DNA from 4 places in the Synechococcus sp. HIMB2401 genome. Region 3 is predicted to be linked to each of the others. Evidence: predicted binding sites of a transcription regulator. Region 3 holds the regulator's gene; each other region holds the start of a gene.
What was found. Region 3 encodes NtcA, which controls nitrogen genes in cyanobacteria. Its sites were predicted from a motif close to GTANCNNNNGNTAC; they were not measured.
Positions count from the first base shown of each region.

Region 1: a site for NtcA is predicted at 1,459-1,472, ahead of AAXE93_RS05860 (DUF4278 domain-containing protein). Genes of this name have one in related genera too.
Region 2: a site for NtcA is predicted at 2,603-2,616, ahead of AAXE93_RS04280 (DUF4278 domain-containing protein). Genes of this name have one in related genera too.
Region 4: a site for NtcA is predicted at 3,179-3,192, ahead of AAXE93_RS05900 (circularly permuted type 2 ATP-grasp protein). Genes of this name have one in related genera too.

Region 1 covers NZ_JBDJKK010000002.1:171,550-176,730, reverse strand. The annotation lists gene AAXE93_RS05875 (Zn-dependent hydrolase) at 1-153, shown strand, start outside; gene AAXE93_RS05870 (DUF1028 domain-containing protein) at 150-824, shown strand; gene AAXE93_RS05865 (hypothetical protein) at 909-1,127, opposite strand; gene AAXE93_RS05860 (DUF4278 domain-containing protein) at 1,208-1,375, opposite strand; gene AAXE93_RS05855 (type 1 glutamine amidotransferase) at 1,567-2,307, opposite strand; gene ureC (urease subunit alpha) at 2,322-4,031, opposite strand; gene AAXE93_RS05845 (urease subunit beta) at 4,035-4,355, opposite strand; gene AAXE93_RS05840 (urease subunit gamma) at 4,366-4,668, opposite strand; gene AAXE93_RS05835 (urease accessory protein UreD) at 4,687-5,181, opposite strand, start outside.
Region 2 covers NZ_JBDJKK010000001.1:697,740-702,920, forward strand. The annotation lists gene AAXE93_RS04250 (FAD-dependent oxidoreductase) at 1-826, opposite strand, end outside; gene AAXE93_RS04255 (hypothetical protein) at 840-992, opposite strand; gene AAXE93_RS04260 (hypothetical protein) at 1,017-1,244, opposite strand; gene AAXE93_RS04265 (ParA family protein) at 1,349-1,996, opposite strand; gene AAXE93_RS04270 (hypothetical protein) at 2,006-2,197, opposite strand; gene AAXE93_RS04275 (hypothetical protein) at 2,231-2,518, shown strand; gene AAXE93_RS04280 (DUF4278 domain-containing protein) at 2,703-2,807, shown strand; gene AAXE93_RS04285 (DnaJ domain-containing protein) at 3,022-3,807, opposite strand; gene AAXE93_RS04290 (SDR family oxidoreductase) at 3,823-4,488, opposite strand; gene AAXE93_RS04295 (hypothetical protein) at 4,545-4,778, opposite strand; gene AAXE93_RS04300 (hypothetical protein) at 4,868-5,053, opposite strand.
Region 3 covers NZ_JBDJKK010000002.1:558,782-563,962, forward strand. The annotation lists gene AAXE93_RS07725 (resolvase) at 1-77, opposite strand, end outside; gene AAXE93_RS07730 (DUF3084 domain-containing protein) at 74-1,225, opposite strand; gene ntcA (global nitrogen regulator NtcA) at 1,253-1,969, opposite strand; gene rph (ribonuclease PH) at 2,028-2,771, opposite strand; gene AAXE93_RS07745 (cob(I)yrinic acid a,c-diamide adenosyltransferase) at 2,917-3,516, shown strand; gene dcd (dCTP deaminase) at 3,516-4,109, shown strand; gene thyX (FAD-dependent thymidylate synthase) at 4,120-4,842, opposite strand; gene AAXE93_RS07760 (thioredoxin domain-containing protein) at 4,887-5,181, opposite strand, start outside.
Region 4 covers NZ_JBDJKK010000002.1:179,863-185,043, forward strand. The annotation lists gene asnB (asparagine synthase (glutamine-hydrolyzing)) at 1-124, opposite strand, end outside; gene AAXE93_RS05885 (aspartate carbamoyltransferase) at 134-1,249, opposite strand; gene AAXE93_RS05890 (hypothetical protein) at 1,411-1,560, opposite strand; gene AAXE93_RS05895 (sodium:solute symporter family protein) at 1,557-2,987, opposite strand; gene AAXE93_RS05900 (circularly permuted type 2 ATP-grasp protein) at 3,305-4,780, shown strand; gene AAXE93_RS05905 (alpha-E domain-containing protein) at 4,774-5,181, shown strand, end outside.

The DNA.
Region 1 (5,181 bases), 390 kb from region 3:
GTTGGCCGCCGTTGGCCGATGGGCATGATTTTTGTGCCCAGCCGGGGCGGCCTGAGTCATTCCGCTGCAGAGTTCACCAGTGACGAGCAGTGCTGGGCGGGCACCGCTGTGCTGCTGGAAACGTTGCTGCGGCTCGACCGTCAGCTGCCGTGACTTTTTCGATCCTGGCCCGTGATCCCAGCAACGGTCGCTTTGGTGTGGCTGTGGCCACCTGTCATCTGGCCGTTGGATCCACCGTGCCTCACATCCGCGCCGGGGTTGGTGCTGTCGCCACCCAGGCCCACACAAATCCGTATCTGGGGATTTGTGGTCTTGAGCGCCTGGAGCAGAGTTCGGATGCCGAGAGCGTTCTGGCCAGCCTTCTTGCGGATGATCAACACCGTGACCGGCGTCAGTTTCACCTGATCGATCTGGACGGTCGTACGGCTTGTTGGACGGGGCAGGATTGCGGCCCTTGGGCAGGGCATCGCCATCAGCGTGATCTGTCTGTTGCCGGCAATTGCTTGGTGGATGAGGGCGTGTTGGTAGCCATGGAGCAGGCCTTTCTTACCAGCGACCCCAGCTTGAAACTGGGCCGCCGTCTGATGATGGCTCTCCAGGCCGGGGAAGCGGCTGGTGGTGACCAGCGTTCTCCCTTCTGCACGTCAGCGGCGGTGCAGGTGAGCGGTGAAGCGGCTTTTCCGCTGTTGGATCTGCGCGTTGATTTCCACGAGCGCGCCGTGGAGCAGTTGATGGAGGTGTATGAGCGCAGTCAGGCCCTCTGGGCCCAGGAGTGGCGGGATGAACTGTCGGAATTGCCGATGCTCAACCGCTTGGTGGCTTGAGCCTGCTGCGTCGTTGACACCACTAAAAAAGCCCTGCAACACATCCGTGTGCAGAGCTTTTTTAGTGGTTCAATTCAGGCGTGTTCAGCTAGGAACGGATGCTTCCCACTCCACGTTCAGGCCGGCCTGACGTGCGTCGGTGATCAGGTCATCGATGCAATCCATGCCAAAGGCGGCTTGTCCAGACAGCAGGGCATCCCATTCCTGAGACGGAAAGTGGGTCTGCAGCCAGAACACGCCATGCACGCTGGAGGGACTCACTTGCACGAGGCCTTGGTCGAGGCGAGAGGTGATGAGATCCAACGTCTTGGCTGAAGCTGGGTCTATTACGCCTCAATCCTCGGAAGTGGAATGTTCGACTTGCTACAGATTGAGAAGTTGGCCTAGCGCGTGTAGCCCACTCCGCGGTACACGAGCTGCACCGGAGTGCGTTGGTTGTTGATCTGGCGGGCTTGGTACACGTTGCGGCGGTAAACCAGCTGCACCCCGGGCTTGCCCTGAGTGGCGTTGTTTTGCTGGTACTGATGCCCGCGATAGAGAAGGGTGGTCATTGGATGGTCCTCGAAGCAAGCTCAGGTCCCCGTTCCATGGCCTGAGGCGAACTGCGCTTCGCGCGATGCGAAGTGAACGATCGGTAGCTGTCGCTACAGAAATATTGAAGCTCTTGCAAAACCCGAAGTGGTGTTCAGGTTGATACCTCTTCAGAAAAGTTTTTGGTTTTGTTTATTTTTGTCCGTAGGAATTAGTGGGTCTGGCTGATCTCAATCAGTTGATTGAGCACAGCATTGAAGAAGTTTCGGCCTTGTTCCTGAAGTGTGGTGCCCAGCCTGCGCCAGTCCTGGGTCAGACGATCGGGGCCTTCAGCTCCAAGGGCGCTCACCACGTAGTCGCGGTCGTTGGCGATCCAGCGTTCAAGCGCATCGCCGTCGATCTCGAGGTGGCATTGCAAGCCAATGGCGTGGGCTCCGATCCGAAACACCTGCTCCGCACAGTGCAGCGAGGAACCCAGCAGGGTTGCTTCAGCAGGAAGCTGGATGCGATCGCCATGCCAATGCAGCACCAGGCTGCTGTTGGGTTGCCCCTTGAGCAGGGCCTCATCGCTTGGATCCGCGATCCAGTGGATCGCGCCCAGGCCCAGTTCCTTCAGCTGCTGTGGTGGCGCTCCCACCTGCAGGGGTTCGATGGAGCCCCCTGCAGCAACAGCCAAGAGCTGCGCCCCCAGGCAGATGCCCAGCACCGGTCGGCGTTGCTGGTGCCAGGCCCTCAGCCAGTCCAGTTCCTGCTGCAACCAGTCCATGCCCGGTTGGTCTCGATCGTTCACGCTCATCGGACCACCGAGCACCAACGCGATGCTGTTGGCACACGCCCTGGGGTCCGGCAGAGGGTCGCCCTGGTCGGGCCTCAGGATTTCGAGGCTCATGCCCCGTTGCCGCGCCAGCTCTCCCACCAGTGCGGCGTCTTCGTGGTCCACGTGTTGGACCACCAGCAGCGTGGGGCTCAAAGCAGCAGGTAGCGCTGGGCCAGTGGCAGCACCTCGGCGGGCTCACAGGTGAGCAGTTCACCGTCGGCGAACACCTCATAGGTCTGTGGGTCCACGCTCACCTTGGGCAGCGCTGAATTCAGCTTGAGGGCGCCCTTGCCCACGCTGCGGGTGTCCTTCACCGCCATGCAGGTGCGCTCCAGCCCCAGCTGACGTTGGATGTCGGCATCCATGGCCGCTTCGCTCACGAAGGTGAGACAACTGGGGGCGAGGGCCTTGCCGAAGGCGCCGAACATCGGCCGGCCGTGCACCGGGCCAGGGGTGGGAATCGAGGCGTTGGCATCGCCCATCTGGGCCCAGACGATCGAACCGCCTTTCACCACCAGTTCCGGGCGAATGCCGAAGAAGCCAGGCTTCCAAAGCACCAGATCGGCGAGCTTGCCGGTTTCGATCGACCCCACTTCGCTGCTGATGCCGTGGGCCAACGCCGGGTTGATCGTCACCTTGGCGATGTAACGCTTGAGCCGGTGGTTGTCGTTGCGAGCGGAGTCTTCCGGCAATGCACCGCGCTGCACCTTCATCTTGTGGGCGGTCTGGAAGGTGCGGGTGATCACCTCGCCCACGCGGCCCATGGCCTGGGAGTCGCTGGCGATGATCGAAAAGGCGCCCAGGTCGTGAAGGATGTCTTCGGCGGCGATCGTTTCGCGCCGGATCCGCGATTCGGCAAAGGCCACGTCCTCGGGGATCTTCGGATCGAGGTGGTGGCACACCATCAGCATGTCGAGGTGCTCCTCGAGCGTGTTGCGGGTGTAGGGCCGGGTGGGATTGGTGCTGCTGGGCAGCACGTTGGCCTCGCCGCAGATCTTGATGATGTCTGGGGCATGGCCGCCGCCGGCACCTTCGGTGTGGAAGGTGTGAATGGTGCGTCCCTTGATGGCGGCGATCGTGTCTTCCACGAAGCCGGCTTCGTTCAAGGTGTCGGTGTGGATGCACACCTGCACATCCATCCGGTCGGCCACCGACAGGCAGGCATCGATGGTGGCGGGCGTGGTGCCCCAGTCTTCGTGCAGCTTTAGGCCGCAGGCGCCGGCGCGCACCTGTTCTTCCAGGGCTTCCGGGGTGCTGGCGTTGCCTTTGCCGAAGAAGCCCAGGTTCACGGGCAGGCCTTCGGCGGCCTGAAGCATCCGCCCGATGTGGAAGGCGCCGGGGGTGCAGGTGGTGGCGTTGGTGCCAGTGGCCGGTCCGGTGCCGCCGCCCATCAGGGTGGTAACGCCGCTGGCCAGGGCCGTTTCGATCTGCTGGGGGCAGATGAAGTGGATGTGGGTGTCGATGCCACCGGCCGTGAGGATGTGGCCCTCCCCGGCGATGGCTTCTGTGCCGGGGCCCACCACGATCGTCACCCCTGCCTGGGTGTCGGGGTTGCCGGCTTTGCCGATGCCCACGATGCGGCCGTCCTTGAGGCCGACATCGGCTTTGACGATGCCCCACCAGTCGAGGATCAGGGCATTGGTGATCACCGTGTCGACGGCGCCCTCGGCTCGAGGGGTCTGGGATTGGCCCATGCCGTCGCGGATCACCTTGCCGCCACCGAACTTCACCTCATCGCCGTAGACGGTGTAGTCCTTCTCGACTTCCAGGATCAGATCGGTGTCGGCCAGGCGAACCCTGTCGCCGGTGGTGGGTCCGTAGGTCTCGGCGTAGGCCTGGCGGGAGATGCGGTAGGGCATGGGTCAGGCGTCGAGGGGTCCGTTGATCTGGCCGTTGAAGCCGATGACGCGTCGCGAACCGGCGAAGGGAATCAGGTTCACGTCGCGGTTGTCGCCGGGTTCGAAGCGGATGGCGGTGCCGGCGGGGATGTCGAGCCGTTGACCGCGGGCCGCGGCCCGGTCGAACTGCAGGGCGGCATTGGCTTCGGCGAAATGGAAATGGGAGCCCACCTGCACTGGCCGGTCTCCGCTGTTGGAGACGTTCAGCGTGGTGACAGGCCGGCCTGCATTCAGCTCCAGTTCACCCGGTTCGGGAAGCAGTTCGCCTGGAATGAGAGGTGCCATGGGTTCTGCCTCAGCGAATCGGGTCGTGCAGGGTGACGAGCTTGGTGCCATCGGGGAAGACGGCCTCGATCTGCACCTCATGGACGAGCTCGGGCACGCCCTCCATCACCTGGTCCTGACGCAGCCAGGTGGTGCCTTCCTGCATCAGCTCCGCCACGCTCTTGCCGTCACGGGCGCCTTCCAGCACCAAAAAGCTGAGCCAAGCCACCGCTTCGGGGTGGTTGAGCTTGAGGCCACGGTTCAAGCGACGCTCGGCCAGCAGTGCGGCGGTCACGATCAGGAGCTTGTCCTTTTCCTGGGGACTGAGATGCATAGCGAAGCTCGGTCTTCTTCAGTGTGTCTCCGCTGCAGCCTCGAAAGCGTTCACGGTGGACGCTTGTCGGCGCAGAGGCTGTTCCTGCAGGGGCCAGACCCTGGGGATGTGAGGCCGTGCCAGCTCCCGGATCGTTCGCGTTCGCTCCCAGATCCGGCTGAACCAGAAGCGGGCATCACGGCTTGACTTACCGGAATAGCGGGCGATCAGGCCCTGATTTAGGGCGCCGCAGCGCATTGTGCCCGTCAGGCCTTCGCGGTCGGCCCGCGCTCCCTCCAGCAGGGTTGCTGTTGTTTCGGCACCCATGGCCATCGGTGCGGCCCAAACCAGTGTTCCGAACACCGGCGCGCCTCCCAACCCATGCGGGCTGTCCAAGCTGGCGCCGCCGAGCTCCACCCGATCCGCCAGCTCCCAGGTTGAGCTGTTGCCTGCAAGGCGCTGAATGGTGAGGCTCGAGCGCCACCGTCCCTGCTGCAGGGTTTCGCCGGCGGCGGTTCGGCCGAAGCGCACGAT
Region 2 (5,181 bases), on a different contig from region 3:
TTGCTTTGCAACGGACATCCACCGACCGAATCGCCTCGCCTGGCTGATCAAAATTCAGGCGCGTGGCCAACGTTCCTCCCAGAACAGTGAGCAGACCGGAGTCGAGCAGGCGTTCCGCCAGGGGAGCGATCAGCTGCTCGGCGATGCTGCCAGTGCGAATCCAGCGCACATCAAAGGAATCTTGATGCGCCAGGGCGTAGTAGTAGAGCAGCTCCATGGTGACGGCTGCCGATAATTCCTCCGGTGGCTTGAACAGACCCACCAAAAGAATCGGACGCAAGAATTCGTCGATCATCCGCTCCGTGATTCCCAGTTGGCGGAACAGGGTCAACGCATCGATGGCGTCGTACCGCCGGAAGGTCTCCTCGTTGCGGTTCAGATCAAGCATCGCCACCAAAAGGCCGGCAATGCTCAGGCGATCGGCAACAGGCAGGCGCTTGAAGTTCTTGATCGTTGCCATGGCCTGCCCCAGGGGGCTGGGCAACTGCAACCCGTCACCGAACACCGGGGCCGTGGCCTCCAGACCGGCGGGAGACCAGAAGGCGCTGGTGGTGAATTCAGTGAACACATCGGTGAGCCCAAGCTCATCGGTCAGCGCATTGATGTTGGGGTAATCCCTCCAAAAGCCCCGGGTGCCCGCTTCGAAGGGTTTACCGCTGGCGGTGCGCATCGGCGTCCTCCCCGTGGGATCCGACATCCCGTCAACCAGGGTGACGCGAACACCGGCTTCACAGAGGGCTTTGGCTGCACCCCAGCCGGCCCAGCCAGCACCGATCACCACCACATGGGAGCCATCCGCGCTGGCGACCTTGGCTTGTTCAGGCATCAACCTTTCGGACTTAGTCGTTTTTGGGGGGTTTGATCAGCTCACCGGTCTGCAACGACACCACAGCAAAGCTGCCCACAAAAACCAACACCACAAGAGCGAGGAAGGCTGCTGTGAGATTGCTGATCTCAAGCTGCCCGAGCATGAAGGCCAACAAGGTCGTCATCAAAAGCAGCAACAGCTTTTGAACTTAAACGGACTCGTCGTTGTTCAGATTGCCAAAAACCACGCCTGCCATCGACAAACCAATGGCAAGCATCACAACGGCTTCGATCATGCGGCTTTGGTGGAGATGCTCGGCGTCTTGAGCAGAACCGCCGCAGCGGATGCCATAACCGTCGCCTGTCCAGAGGAAGCGGATTTCGCCTGGGGCTGCCAAGTGGATGCTGCTGAGCAACGGGTGGGATTCTTCAACCAAGAACTGCGACCCATCAACCTTCAATCAGCTGAGGTAAGTATTGCGGCTGAAGCTCAGAAGATCTGTCTGATTGGCGACCGACGCCAAAAGTGAGTGTTTCTTGATCAAGCACTAATAGCGTCAGGCGTTGCTGCCGACAAGCGATCACGGATCTGAACAGCAGCCTGGCAATAGGCCGCCCATCCCCCCATGCGCCGCAGATCGGCACGGCCACGGTCATCGACGGCATTCGACACACAAACACCCTCCACTTCTGCTTTTTCAAACGCCGCCAACAAGGGGATTTCCGCCTGCATCACATCCACATCAAAACCCTCCAAAATTTGGCGTGCTTCCTGCGCAAGCCGTTGTTTTCGGCTGTCCACCTTCACCAACAATGCGACATGCATGGTGTTCATCTGCCTGAGGATTGAGGAGAGTTCAACAGTGAGCTCAACCGATCTCGCCTGCGGCGTAGTGGGCAGCAAAACAAGATCTGCTCCGGCCGAAAGATTCTTGAGTTCATCTTCGTGGCTGCTGGCCTGCCCGTCGGTGATGATTACTTGGGCATGGCGGGTGGCCTTTGCTGCAGCCTCCACAGGCACCACTTCAAACGGAAGCATCCCCCGGGCTGCGTAGGCGGTTGCCGAGCGGTTGCGATCCTCATCAACAACACACACCGACAGGCCCTGCTGGGCCCATACACAAGCCAAATGAATGCTGGTGCAGGTTTTTGCCACACCACCCTTCTGGCCAAAGACAGTCAAAAAAATGGCTGAGGTTCAGATGCGCGGAATGATCGCGTCGTTGGGGAAGAACTCTTCAAACACACAGATGCGGTCTGCCCAACGGGCCTCCACTTCCAAACGCATCAGGCGATTGCGCACCCACATCAAGGTGTCGACATCAATCGGTTTATGGAACTTGTGCTGCTGCGCCTTCACCCAATCATCCTTGCTCTGAGAGCTGTTCATGACCGCGAAAACTAACCTGCCCACACCGTACGGATGGCGTCCTTCGGCGCCATGAGCTTCACACTGAGTAAGCATCAAGGATCACTCAATCGCAGCCGAACTGTTCAGCAGAACAACGAATTAATGGAAGCTTTGAGTCCAAGCCATAGCGATCAGAGCCTGAACCTCAGGATCGGTAGCCGATCCATCATTCCGACCATTCAAGCGGCGACAGAATCGATTCAATTCACCTTCAGCCGTGATGACCCAGAAAGCACCTCAACTCAAGCCACGCCCGGTGCACACACCACCCAAACGCGCATGAAGCACTTAAAGGCCTGAATCAACCCATCGGAGCTGAACAGATCTCCTGTTCTGTAACAGCACGAACGACACGTGGATTGACACCACACTTATAAAGGATCTGTAGCAACTGCTACGCAATCACGTTCACCTCGTCTTCGGCGAGGCGCAGTTCGACTCAGGCCATGGAACGGGGACCTGAGCTTGCTTCGAGGAACCCATCATGACCCTGACCTATCGCGGCCAGAAGTACAACCAGAACAACACTGCTGCATCCAACGTTCAGCGTCCGGTTCTTGTTTATCGCGGTCAGAAAGTCGCCAGCTGACAACAGCACGACGACCTCTTACAAGCCCCGCCTCGGCGGGGCTTTTTTATGGCTCATTTGCCTTCAGGATCGGGCTGTTTTGCCTTCCAACGTTCAAACCAAACGGCGACGGCGAGGGACACACCCACGGCAAAGCCAGCACCAATCAGCACCACACCAACTTCCACCGGCATCAAGACCACCTGTTGCTACCCCAGATCATCGGACAAGAGCGTCACTGAACCAACGACTGATACGCCTCATTGACGCGTCGAAACGCCTCAGCAGAACCACCGAGATCGGGATGGTGCTGCTTCACCAGTTTTCGATGCGCCTGCTTGATCTCAGCGAGGGACGCGTTGGCCTCTAAGCCCAACACCCTTAAAGCGGCACGGCGTGGATCACGGGCGTTGCCATCGTCCTGACGATCCGTTTGACGTTGGTCCGTTCGGGTGCGGCGACCCTGCCGCCTTGAACCTGATTGGTCCTGCCGCTGACGCAACTGCTCCACCACACGCTGTGGATCCTCATCCAGCCATTCACTGGCGCGAACCCCAAACAAGGCAAACGCCGCCAGAACGGCCGTTGTTTGCTTGTTCGGCTTGGCTCCCACCGCCGCCATGAGATCTGTTCCCAGCCCCCGAACCAACCGATCCAACCGCTGTTCAAGGGTTAAGTGGGCAGGAAAACCACTGCGGTTGAGCTGCTCGATCAACAGCTCCAATCCGCGCTGACGCAGTGCCGTCCATCCCGGCTGCTGAGCCAGGGCCTGCCCCCAGGCCCGCACCTGTTGGCTGCTGATGCGCGGTGGAGCTTGTGCCGATGGCTCAGTCCAGGGGCGATGGGATCTGGGCTCCGTACGAATGCGTTGGCGTTGCTGACGTTGCAGTCGCTCCAACTCACGGTTGAGCCGCAACACCTCGCGACGCAAAGCGTCGTTCTCCGCCAGCAACGCCTCAACATTGCTGGTGACCCGTTGTTCAGGGCGTCCGCCTGACCACTGACGCGGATCAAAGCCCAAAGCGTGTCTCCCGCCTCACCATGGCAACAACTCACCATTGGCATGCCAGAAGCTGCCGCTGGTGGCCATGGTCAAGCCATCGATCCGGGCCAACAGCCCCTTCACCGACTGCTCGGGGTGGATCCCGCTGGGATTGAAGCGAATCATGCGAGTTCGCACCAATCCGGGATGCAAGATCGCCACGGCGATGCCCCGCGGTTCCAGATCAATCGCCAACGACTTTCCGGCCATGTTGAGCGCCACCTTCGACATCCGATAGCCATAGGAGCCTCCCGAACTGTTGTCGTCGATGGACCCCATGCGGCTGGTCATCAGCACCAACTTCGCTCCGTTGGGCATCTGATCCACCAACGCCCTGGCCAGCAGCAAAGGAGCAAGGGCGTTCACCTCAAACTGGCGGCGAATCCCGGAGGGATCCAAATCCATCAGGCCCATCGACTGCAAAATCCCGGCATTGAGGATGACGCCATCGAGGGGCAAACCATCCAGTCGCTGCACCAGGTCATCAATGGCTTGGCTGTCGCTCAACTCAAGGGCGGCTTCCACCCGCACCCCTAGGCCCTCCAGTTCATCACTGGTTTGACGGCAAACGGCCACCACGTCATCGCCACGGGCCTTGAGCTGCCTGCAGTATTCCAAGCCGATCCCACGGTTTGCGCCGGTGACCAGAAACGTCGCCATCGGGAGGTTTCAGCAACCGCCATCCTGCCGGCTCTTGCGTCGATCCCCTGACGCGATCACGCCGGGAAATCCCCCTCGACGCCGTACTGATGCAAACACTGTTTCACCGTGAGCACGGAGACCGTGCTGCCGGTCTCTGCATCCACCAGCAGATAGGGGCAGCCTCGGAGCACGCAGCGTCGCCGTGCGTCGATATAGGCATCAAAAGCGTTGGCATGGGAACACTCCTCCACCCAACCTTCACTGCTGAGATACCGCGTGAGGATCATGCCCACAGGCCCCTGGGCCACCGGTTATGGCTCAGGACATTTCACATCCAAGAAAGAGCCTTGAAGTCTTCGGGATCGCAACGGCTCGGGAAACGCCGAAGCAAGGCAGATCAATGGGGTTCAGCTGATCCCTGCACAACGGTGACCACCTGGTTCCAGGTGGCATGCACCACGCGATAGGTCTTCAACGTGGCGCGCGATTTGGTGCGGGCATTCACAAAGGCTTTGAACTCCGTTTTGAAGCAGATCTCCTGGATCCACTGCCCTCCTGTATCAAGCCTCTCGATGCAATACATCAGAGATTTAGCGGTTAAAAACATCACAACCGCAAAACATTTGCTGAGCACAAAATCGAAAGGTGCTGTTCGGGATCAATCAAAAAAAAAGCCCCCGCGCTTGGCGGAGGCTCAGGTGGTGTGAGGAG
Region 3 (5,181 bases):
ACGAGGCCGAGCTGAAGATCGGCCAGCACAAGACCACATTTGCAGCGGCCTGGATCGAGGACGGCCACCCGTTTCATGGGGAGGCCTGAATGGAGACGACGACGGGATCGGCACTGTCGCTGACCCCTGCGGAAATCACGTCCAAGACCACGCTTTGGCTCGGTCCTTCCATCAGGGTCTGGGCCAGTTGGGAGAGGGCTGATCCATCGAATTGAAGGCCCTCGGTCAGGGACCCCCGCCGCTGCACCTCGGCATAGGCCGAGGCCAAGAGAAGGTTCAGCCGTGTGCGAATGCCCTCTGGAGTGCGTTCATTCGGTTGGAGTGTGGTGGTGGCCAGCACATCTCCGCGTTGGGTCACCGGCCGGTTCGGACGCACTTCTGGGAAGGCATACACCGCTGTTTCACCCCGCAGCACATTGGTGGCTGAGCGCAGCGAGATCACCCAGGTCTCCGGTTTGCGGATGATGCTTTGCAGGCGTTCCACATCGCTGCGCGGAACGCGGATTAACTGGCGTTCTGGTGCTTCGCCAGGTCGCACTTTCCCGTAGGCGTTGAGATTGGCCTCCTGCAACAGCCTGTCGACAGCCTGTTTGGCCTGGTCCGGAGCATCGAGTCGAACCGTTGCTCTTGCCAAGGTCTGTCCGCTGCTGATCACCACCGATCCACGCCGCAAGGCGACCAGATTGCGTTCCAGTTCTTTGAGTTCCTGCTCACCGGCACGGATGCGGCTGCGAACGCTGTTGAGTTCGGCTTCCGTGCGCTGGATGTCCGCATCGCGGGAGGCGATGTCCTGGCTGAGACGTTCACGTTCGGCTTCGAGTTGGGCCAGCTCCTTCTGAAGAGGAGCCAGTTCGAGGCGCAGGGTGTTGGCCCGTTGCTGTGATTGCTCGAGCTCAATGGCGATCCGTTTGGTTTCCGTTTGGGTCTTGTCCCGTTCCCGCTCGGCTGCCTTCAGCTGCTGACGGCTGTCTTGGAGTTTCTCCTGCAGGGCATCCAGTTCAAACAGGCCCACCCGCAACTGCCGGCTCACCAGAAGCATCAGGCCAAGTGAGAGTGCGCTGATCAGGCTGCCGGTCAACACCGTGATCAAAACGGCGGTGCGCCGTGGGCGCATGCTGAACAAACTCAGTCGCGCTTTGCCGACGCGGCTGCCCAAGCGGTCGCCCAGGGTCGACAGCACGCCCCCGAGCACCAACAGAACCAGAATCAGTGCCCAGCCGCTCATCGCTGCACAAGTCGGGCGATGGCAGGCCTAGCTGAAGCGTTTGGCCAGCGCGATCGGATCCAGAACGGTGATTTTCTTGCGGTCAATCTGAACCAGACCGGATTGACGCAAGTCTCCCAGCAGACGCGTGATTGTGACGCGTGTTGAGCCAATTGCTTCAGCGATGGCCTGATGGGACAGGCGCAGGTCGATGGTGATGCCCAGCTCATCTGCTACGCCGAAGTCCCTGCAAAGCACCAGCAGGAAGCTCACCAGTCGGGATGACATGTCCCGATGGGTGAGGGTTTCAATCATCGTCTCGGTCTGCAGAATCCGGCTGGAGAGACCCTGAAGCAAGCGCAGGCCAACGCTGGTGTCTGCTTCGATGGCGGCCTTCACGGAGGTCGCTGGTGCCGTCACCATTTCGACCCGGGTGAAGGCCACAGCGTGATAGAAGCGGTCTGATCGTTGACCTGTCAGCAGTGACAGCACCCCGAAGAGGCTGTTCTCGCGGAGCAGGGCCACGGTGATCTCTTCTCCCGATTCGTAGACGCGGGACAGACGAACGGCCCCCCGGCGGATCAGATACACCCGTTCTGCGGGATCTCCAGGGAAAAAGATGGTCTTGTTGCGATCCACCAGTTCACTGCTGGCGCCATCGAGATCCCGGATGATCTCCAGCAGAGAACGGTTGGCGGGCTCTGCGCTGGGAGCTGGAGCCACCATCTGCGGGGCGTATCGGCTGAAACCTCGGCTACTGGTCATGACAACCCCCTGGTGTGGCGAAGTTACGGAGCCGGCGGTGGCCGCCATGTAGCGGTTATTACGTAACGCTGCTGTGCTCGTTGAAGGCCTGGCGTTGCGCCTGCATCAGGGATGTCAATCCCGGCTCTGCTAAATCCAGCAGCTCATTGAGTTGGCTGCGACTGAAGGGCGCACCCTCCGCAGTTCCCTGGATTTCCAGCAGACGGCCATCGCCGGACTGCACAACGTTCAGGTCCACCTCGGCTCGGCTGTCTTCGCTGTAGTCCAGATCCAGCAAGGCCTGGCCATCAACCAAGCCAACGGATACAGCCGCCACCTGATCGATCAGGGGCGATTGCTCCAGCACTCCCTGGTCCACCAGGGATCGGCAGGCTTGGTCCAGGGCGAGCCAAGCCCCGGTGATCGAGGCCGTCCGGGTGCCGGCGTCCGCTTGGATCACGTCGCAGTCGATCAGCAAGGTGCGCTCCCCTAGACGCTCCATGTCGATCACGGCGCGCAGGCTTCGGCCGATCAGCCGCTGAATTTCCTGGGTGCGACCCGAGAGTTTCATCAGCTCCCGTGATTGCCGCTGTGGGGTGGATCCGGGCAGCAACCGGTATTCGGCGCTGAGCCATCCCAATCCTTCTCCCTTGCGCCAGCGGGGAACCTTGTCCTCCAAGCAAACGCTGCAGAGAACAGCGGTTCGGCCGGTGTGAACCACAAGGGAGCTCAAGGCAAACCCCATGGGATTCCAGGTCACCGAGAACGGTCGCAACTGCTGCGGGCGACGGCCATCAGTGCGTTGTTCAGGGGATTGGCTCATCGGTGGTGTGCAGTTTGTCAAGCCTCGCAGGCGGTTGGTTCTCGCCCTGTCCAAACACCATGGGTGGTGTCAATCCCCTTGTGGAATGTGATCTCGCCGCTACATTCAAGGTCTTGCCGGGGTCGCCCGGACAGATGCTTCCGTGATGACCACAAGCCTCGCCGACCCCCAATCCTTCCAAAATTCCCTGGATCGGGATCAGCAGGCCTTGCAACGGGCGGGCCTGAGGCCCTTGCCTGCCGTCTCTTATCCGCCACCCCTACATCTGGTGGCTCCCGAAGGGCAGCTGCAAGTGCATACGGCGCCTTATCGAGGCAGTTTCGCCAGTGTTCTAAGCCAGGCCATGCGAGCTGCCGGCTTGGGCAGTCGTGTTCTGATTAGTCAGTTCCTCAAAGGGGGCGTGCTGCAGGGACCGGCCGGCCGGGTGCAGCTCTGCGGAGGCCTCGTCTGGCTGCGGCCGGAAGTGCCCCTCTGCCTTTCCTCGCCGGGGCATCCCGGTGGTGCGGAGGCGGTGGCTGAGGTTTGGTCCATCTGCCGTCAGCATCTGATCCAGGGAGATCTCGACCAGCTGGTGTTGGATGAACTCGGCCTTGCCGTGGCCTTCGGATACCTGGATGAAGCGGACGTGATTGCAGCCCTTGAGCAGCGGCCCGCTTCGATGGATGTGATCATCACTGGACCTGCAATCCCCGCCAGTGTGGTGGAGATGGCAGATCAAGTCACGGAGTTGCGCCGAGGTTTCTGATGCTCAAGTGCGATCGCTGGATCACTGAACAGGCCGGGCAGGGAATGATCGAGCCATTCCAGAGCGGTTTGGTCCGTCACCTGGAGCCGGAGCAGAAGCTGCGGCCAGTGCTGAGTTTTGGTTGCTCCTCCTACGGCTACGACCTACGCCTTTCTCCCCAGGAATTTCTGATCTTCCGGCATGTTCCAGGCACGGTAATGAACCCCAAGCGGTTCAACCCGGCCAACCTCGAACCCACTCCCCTTCATGAGGATGAAGACGGGCGATATTTCATTCTCCCGGCCCATTCCTATGGCCTCGGTGTGGCCTTAGAGAAGTTGAGGGTTCCCCCCAACATCACCGTGATCTGTTTGGGCAAGAGCACCTATGCCCGCCTTGGAATCATCGTGAACACCACCCCGGCAGAAGCGAGCTGGGAGGGTCACCTCACCCTTGAGTTCAGCAACAGTTCTGGTGCTGACTGCCGCATCTATGCCGATGAGGGCATCTGTCAGCTGCTGTTTTTTGAGGGTGATCCCTGCTCGACCACCTACAGCGATCGACAAGGCAAGTACCAGCACCAACCGGAACGGGTGACGCTGGCCAAGGTCTAGTTCTCTCTAATTAGGGGGCCAAACGAGCTCGGTGCAGCCTGCTCTTCTCGTACCAGGCTGCAAATTCAGGGGCCCACTCCACCATGTGGGGCCACATCAGATCACAGAGCTGGCGGATCTCCAGCTGGGCATCGAGCTTGGCACGCAGGTCCATGAAGTGCAGGAACGCCCGCAGGCTGAAGCTCACCACAAAATGCTGGCGGTAGTCGAAGGGAAGGATGCCGCGGGCGTGCTCCTCGGCGAAGCCCGCCCTGAGCAGATCCCTGTAGCGCTCGGCGGCGCTACGGCAGAGATCAAGATCCTGTTGGCGTAGTGCTTCGGTGTAGGCGTATTTCTTGCCCTGCCGATCGCTGTACTCGCCGATGGGCCTCAGATAGAACACCTCTTCCAGGTCCAGGGCTCCATCCGCTGCACGGCAGATGCGTTCACCTGTGTAACGCATCGACTGAACATCGAAGCTCACCCCAACCCGGTGGGTGCGGGCCTGCTGCATCACCGAGTGCGGGAACCAGCCCACGTTCAGCACGATCTGTGCATGCTCCATCGGGCCGTAGTGGCCGCGCTCTCCAGACAGCAGGCGTTTCACACAGATCTCTCCAGCCCGCTGCTCATCGGGCCAGTTGGCACGATCTCCGGCCACGAATCCTTCGCTGTAGTCCTGATGCATGGCGGCGTACACGCATTGCTGCGGGTTCGGCGTAGCTGCGATCAGATCGACCCGAAAGCGGTCCATGGGAGCGTCAGAGTGACGAGTTGTGGTGATCATGGCGAGGCGTGTCAACCATGGCTGCGGGGCCCCGCGTTGGCTGGGCTCGAGGCCCCTGCCATCGCGTTGTTCGCAGAGGGGGGCGTCAGCAGCTGGCTGATGTTGCCGACGCCAGGCAAGGCCGGCAACGGCTGATTTTCAAGCAGTGCTGTGGTGAGCAGCTGGAGTTCCTCAGCGCTGCGCAAGCCGAGGGATTGCCCCTTGGCTTCCCCCTCAGCGTTGAACAGGTTCAACTGGGGAATGCCGTTGACGTCGTAGCGATCAACCAGATCTTGCCAACGGGGGTTGTCGACGTTGACCAGAACA
Region 4 (5,181 bases), 380 kb from region 3:
CGAGCACCTCAACGCCAAAGCCATCGGGCCCGCGATGGGCCTGAATCGCCGCCATGTTGACCAGCAGCTGGCGGTCCACCGTCTGTTGACGATCTGCGTTGAAAACACCTCCGATTCCGCACATCAGCCCGCCTCAGATCACATCCATCACGCGTTCGGCCCGATCCACCATGCAGGTGAGCAGGGCCATCCGCAGGAACACGGCTCCCCTGGCCTGGCTGAAATACCAGTTGTGGGGCGTGTCATCCATGCAGGTGCTGAGTTCCGCTCCCCGCGCCAAGGGATGGAGCACGATCGCTTCCGGTTTGAACGGCATGTCGCGGGTGAGGCGGAATCCTCCGCCGTGTACTTCATAGGAGTCGCCGACCCAGGCAATGGCATTGATGTAAACGACATCCAAGTCGGGCACTTCAGCCTGAAGATCCGTGCTGGAGCGCACCTTCATCCCACAAGCTTCAAGCTCCTCCAACTGTCCTGGGTCGAACAGCGGCTGATCCGGCTCCAACTCGGGGGCATGAATCACCACCACCTCGTCAACGGTCTGCGGGAATTTGGCCAGGATCCTCAACAGGGAGCGAACCGTTCGCATCCGCGAAGGGATTCCGATGATCCCAATGCGAATCCGATCAGCGGGTGCCACTTCAGCTTCAGCGAGCTTGGGGCGCCACTTGAAGATCGTGTACAGATCGGCCATCGCCTGGGTGGGATGCTCATCGATCCCATTTCCAGCGTTGATGATCGGGATCCGAAGGGTGGACGTCATCGCGTAAACGGCACCGGGATCGCTGTCCCGAAGCACCACACAATCGCCGTAGTTGTTGAACATATGGGCGACATCTTCGAGAGACTCGCCCTTGGCGATCCCTGTGGTGGCCCTGTCAGTGATGTTGATGGAAGTACCGCCGAGTCGGTGCCAAGCACTGTCAAAAGACAGCCGCGTGCGCGTGCTCGGTTCGTAAAACGCGTTGATCAGAATCTTGCCGGTGAGCGGCGTGTTGTGACGGCAATAGCGATCTGGATTGCTCTCAAATTTCGCCGCCAGCCGAAACACCTGCAACAAAACCTCGGGGCGAAACGGTTGGATCGACACCACGTGCTGATCCACCAAATCCTTCAAAGGCTCAACGTCTTCAGCAATGGCAGCCAGCAGCTCCTGAGGTTGGTTCTGCCCATAGACATCGGGCCCCATCGGCTCAAACCGAATCTGAACCGAAGACGCGTCCACAACTGCTGTTTTGGCCTGTGCCATAGCGGGATCGGATCAACACTCTGTTTGCCAAACCGAGTGCTAAAGCCAGGAACTACATCTTTCACCGGTAACAACAACCACACTGCTGCGTCCACGAAGAAGCAGCTTCTTAAGCAAAGATCCGGAAAGGATTGTGCTTGGGTAGACGGCTAAAGGAGACTTCACCAAACCCGGCCATTGCGCCACTCCACCCACCAGATCAGCAGCAACACGAGCACCGACAACACCAGGGCGAACTGACTGGCCACCAGCAAAAACTGAAAGCCAGACAGACCCACAAGGCCGGCCATCAAAGGAAGCGTTTGGATCATCCTTCCTCCTGCAACAAGGTGAAGTCGAAGCGTTCCGGCCAGAACCGACTACCCATCAGCATCACAATCGCCGACACGGCCGCCGAAAACACGGCAGCGCAGTAAGGCGCGATCAGCACATAGGCGAGCAGACCCACAACGCTGCCGGCGAGCATGGCCCCAATGGCAGCCGTGCGGTTGGCTGTGCGCCAGTACAGACCGCAGGCCACAGGCCAGACCGTGGAGGCCACCAGGGCACCGGTGAAGAACAGCACCGACGCAAGCGAATCCAGCCGCGGCCAGGACAGCGCCAGGGTGACGACGGCCAGTCCCACCACCATCAGCCGCGCCGCCTGCTTGAGCTGCAGGTCGCTGGCCTGAGGCCGCAACAGGCGGAAGTACACATCCTCCGCCAACAGATCGGCGGTGGATGCCAACAGGGAATCGAGGGTGGAGGTGAGTGAGGCAAACACCACCACAAACACCAGGGCCGCGCCGCCCGCCCCGAGCAGATCGGCTGCCATCACAGGGAACACCATGTTCACCTGCTCGAGAGGCAACTCACGGGCCAGGGCCACCAGTCCGATGGAGCCCGTCACCATCGGCACGCTCATCCAGGCGATGCCCCCCAAAACAAAAGAGGTCATCACCACCGAGCGCCGACTGGCGAACACACGGGACCACCAGATGTTGTTATGAAACACCTCACCCATCGAAAAGAGGGCGGAATTCCAGGCGATCAACAAGCCCGCCGGCAGCAGCAGATCAAGCCGATCGGGATGCCGAGCCAGCAAGGAGGCATGCACCTCGGGCATCGGGAATTGACGGAAGGCAAGCACCGCCACCACCGCCAGCAGCACCATGATCAACAGCGACTGGATGAAATCGGTGCCGATCACGGCCCGCATTCCGCCGAACAGGGTGTAGACGGTGGCAACACCAATCACCACCACCATTCCCACGTGGTAATCAAAGCCTGAAAGGGCCTGCAACAGCAGGCCAGCACCCATCGCCTGGGTCATCAGAAAGCCCAGGGTGTAGATCGCGGTGATCAGCATGAACACCCACCAGGCCAGACGCCCGTAGCGCAGGCGAATGAAGTCGCCGCTGGTGCGCCCGTTGGGCATCAACTGCTTGATCCGCGAGGCCAGGGGGGCGAACAGAATCAGGCCAAGCCCGGCCAGGGCATAGCTAAACATGCCCCAGAGGCCGGTTTTGTAGCCGAATTCAGGGGCGAGCAGGGTGGTGTTGCCGGTGACCCAGGAGGCCATCAACGTGGCCGTGCTCAAGGCCAGCCCGATGTTGCGCCCCGCCAGCATGTAGTCATCAGCATTGCCTTGACCGCGCCGGCCCCAGGCAATACCCAGCGCCACCCAGAGAACAGAGAACAGCACCACCAACGCCCAGGCGATCCCGGGCTGAAGGAAGGGAACCGAGTCAGCGGACATCCGTCGACCCCCTGCGGTTCCAATACAGGTGTCCGCGCAGAATCATCACCACCGTCGCCGCAGTCACAACGGCACCAAGGGCAAAGATCAGACGCGCCCAGAGCAATTCATCCAAGGCGAAGAGCGTTTGAACCTCAGAAACAGATAAGCAAAGGAGGCACCCTGCCCTTGGCCCCATGGCCTCGATTCAAGTGCCTACGGATACCCAAACAACAGGTGACCAGCGCCTGGTCGCCTGAAATTGCGGAATATGTAGCAACCACCACCCGAAGTGGAGTGGGGCGACGCCTTGGATACACCTCGCTTGTGCGATCAGGATGTTCACCGACTACAAACCGACGGTCGGCTTCGACGAATATTTCTGCGGTGAAACGGCCACACCACGCGCCGATCTGGCCCCACTACTCGCATCACTGGGGCAGATGGGATTGCCCGAGCTCAACCGCAGCCATGCTTCGGCCAGTCAGCTGCTGCGTCGCCTCGGCGCCACCTTCCGCCTCAACGATTCCGGCCTCAAAGGCAGCGAACGAATTCTCCCCTTCGATCCCTTGCCTCGGCTGATCGGCCGCAGCGACTGGATCACCCTGGAGCGGGGACTGCTGCAACGCCTGGAAGCCATCGACTGCTTCCTCGCCGACATCTATGGCCCCCAGCAGATTCTCAACGACGGTGTGATCCCACGGGAAGACGTGGAAAGTTCCTCCGGTTGGCGACCTCAGATGCAGGGCATCAGCCTGCCCCTCAACCGCTGGTGCCACATCTCCGGGCTTGACCTGATCCGCGACGGCAAGGGCACCTGGCGGGTGTTGGAAGACAACCTGCGCTGTCCTTCTGGGGTGGCCTACTTCCTCGAGAACCGTCGGGTGATGAAGCGATTGTTCTCTGGCCTGTTCGAAGGCCGTGCCGTTCAACCGATCGACGCCTATCCCTCCCATCTGCTTCGCACCCTTCAGGACCTGGCGCCCTGGAGTGACACCCCCCGCGTGGCGATCCTGACGCCCGGGGTGTTCAACAGCGCCTATTTCGAACACAGCTACCTGGCCCAAGAAATGGGCATTCACCTGGTGGAGGGGCGCGATCTGGTGTGCGAAGGCGGCCGGGTGTGGATGCGCAGCACCAATGGCCTGGAACCCGTGGATGTGATCTACCGACGCATCGACGATGATTTTCTTGATCCCACCGTGTTCCGCAAGGACTCGATGCTGGGGGTGCCGGGCCTGATCGACGTGCTGCGGCAAGGACGGGTCGCCATCGCCAACGCCCCTGGCACCGGCATCGCCGACGACAAGCTGATCTATGCCCACGTGCCGGCGATGATCCGCTACTACCTCGATGAGGAGCCGATCATCGAGAACGTTCCCACCTACCTCTGTGCCCGGCCTGACGATCAGCGCTATGTGCTCGAACACCTCGAGCAACTGGTGGTGAAGTCGGTGGCGGAAGCCGGCGGCTACGGAATGCTGATCGGCCCCCAGGCCAGCCGATCGGAGCTAGCGGACTTCGACACGAAGATCCGTGCGAATCCCCGCAACTTCATTGCGCAGCCCACGCTGCAACTCTCCACCGTGCCATCCCTCAGTGACGGTGAGCTCTACCCCTGCCATGTGGATCTGCGCCCCTATGTGCTGCGCGGCGCAAGCAGCTGGGTGAGTCCAGGGGGGCTGACGCGCGTGGCCCTCAAGCGGGGCTCACTGGTGGTGAATTCGTCCCAGGGCGGCGGCTGCAAGGACACCTGGATCGTCGACGACCAACCGATGGCAGCACCGCAACCCCAGGAGGCTGTGCCGTGCTGAGTCGCGTTGCCGATTCGCTCTACTGGATCAACCGCTATCTGGAACGGGCCGAAAACATCTCGCGCTTTCTGGAAGTGAGTGAAGCGATGGCATTGGACTGTCCTCCGGGCAGCGCCGAACCGTGGCTGCCGCTGGTGGAGGTGACGGGAGATCGCCACCGCTTCGATACGGCCTACCCCGGTGCCACGCCCAAACAGGTGGTGCGCTTCCTGCTGCTGGACCGCAGCAATCCCAACAGCATCGTGAGTTGCATTGCGATGGCCCGGGAAAACGCACGGCAGATCAGGGATGTGATCACCACGGAGATGTGGGAGCAGATCAATGATCTGCACTGGAGCCTGCAGGACGACGAAGACATATGGCGGGAACCGGTGCAGGAGCAACTGCGGATCATCCGCCGC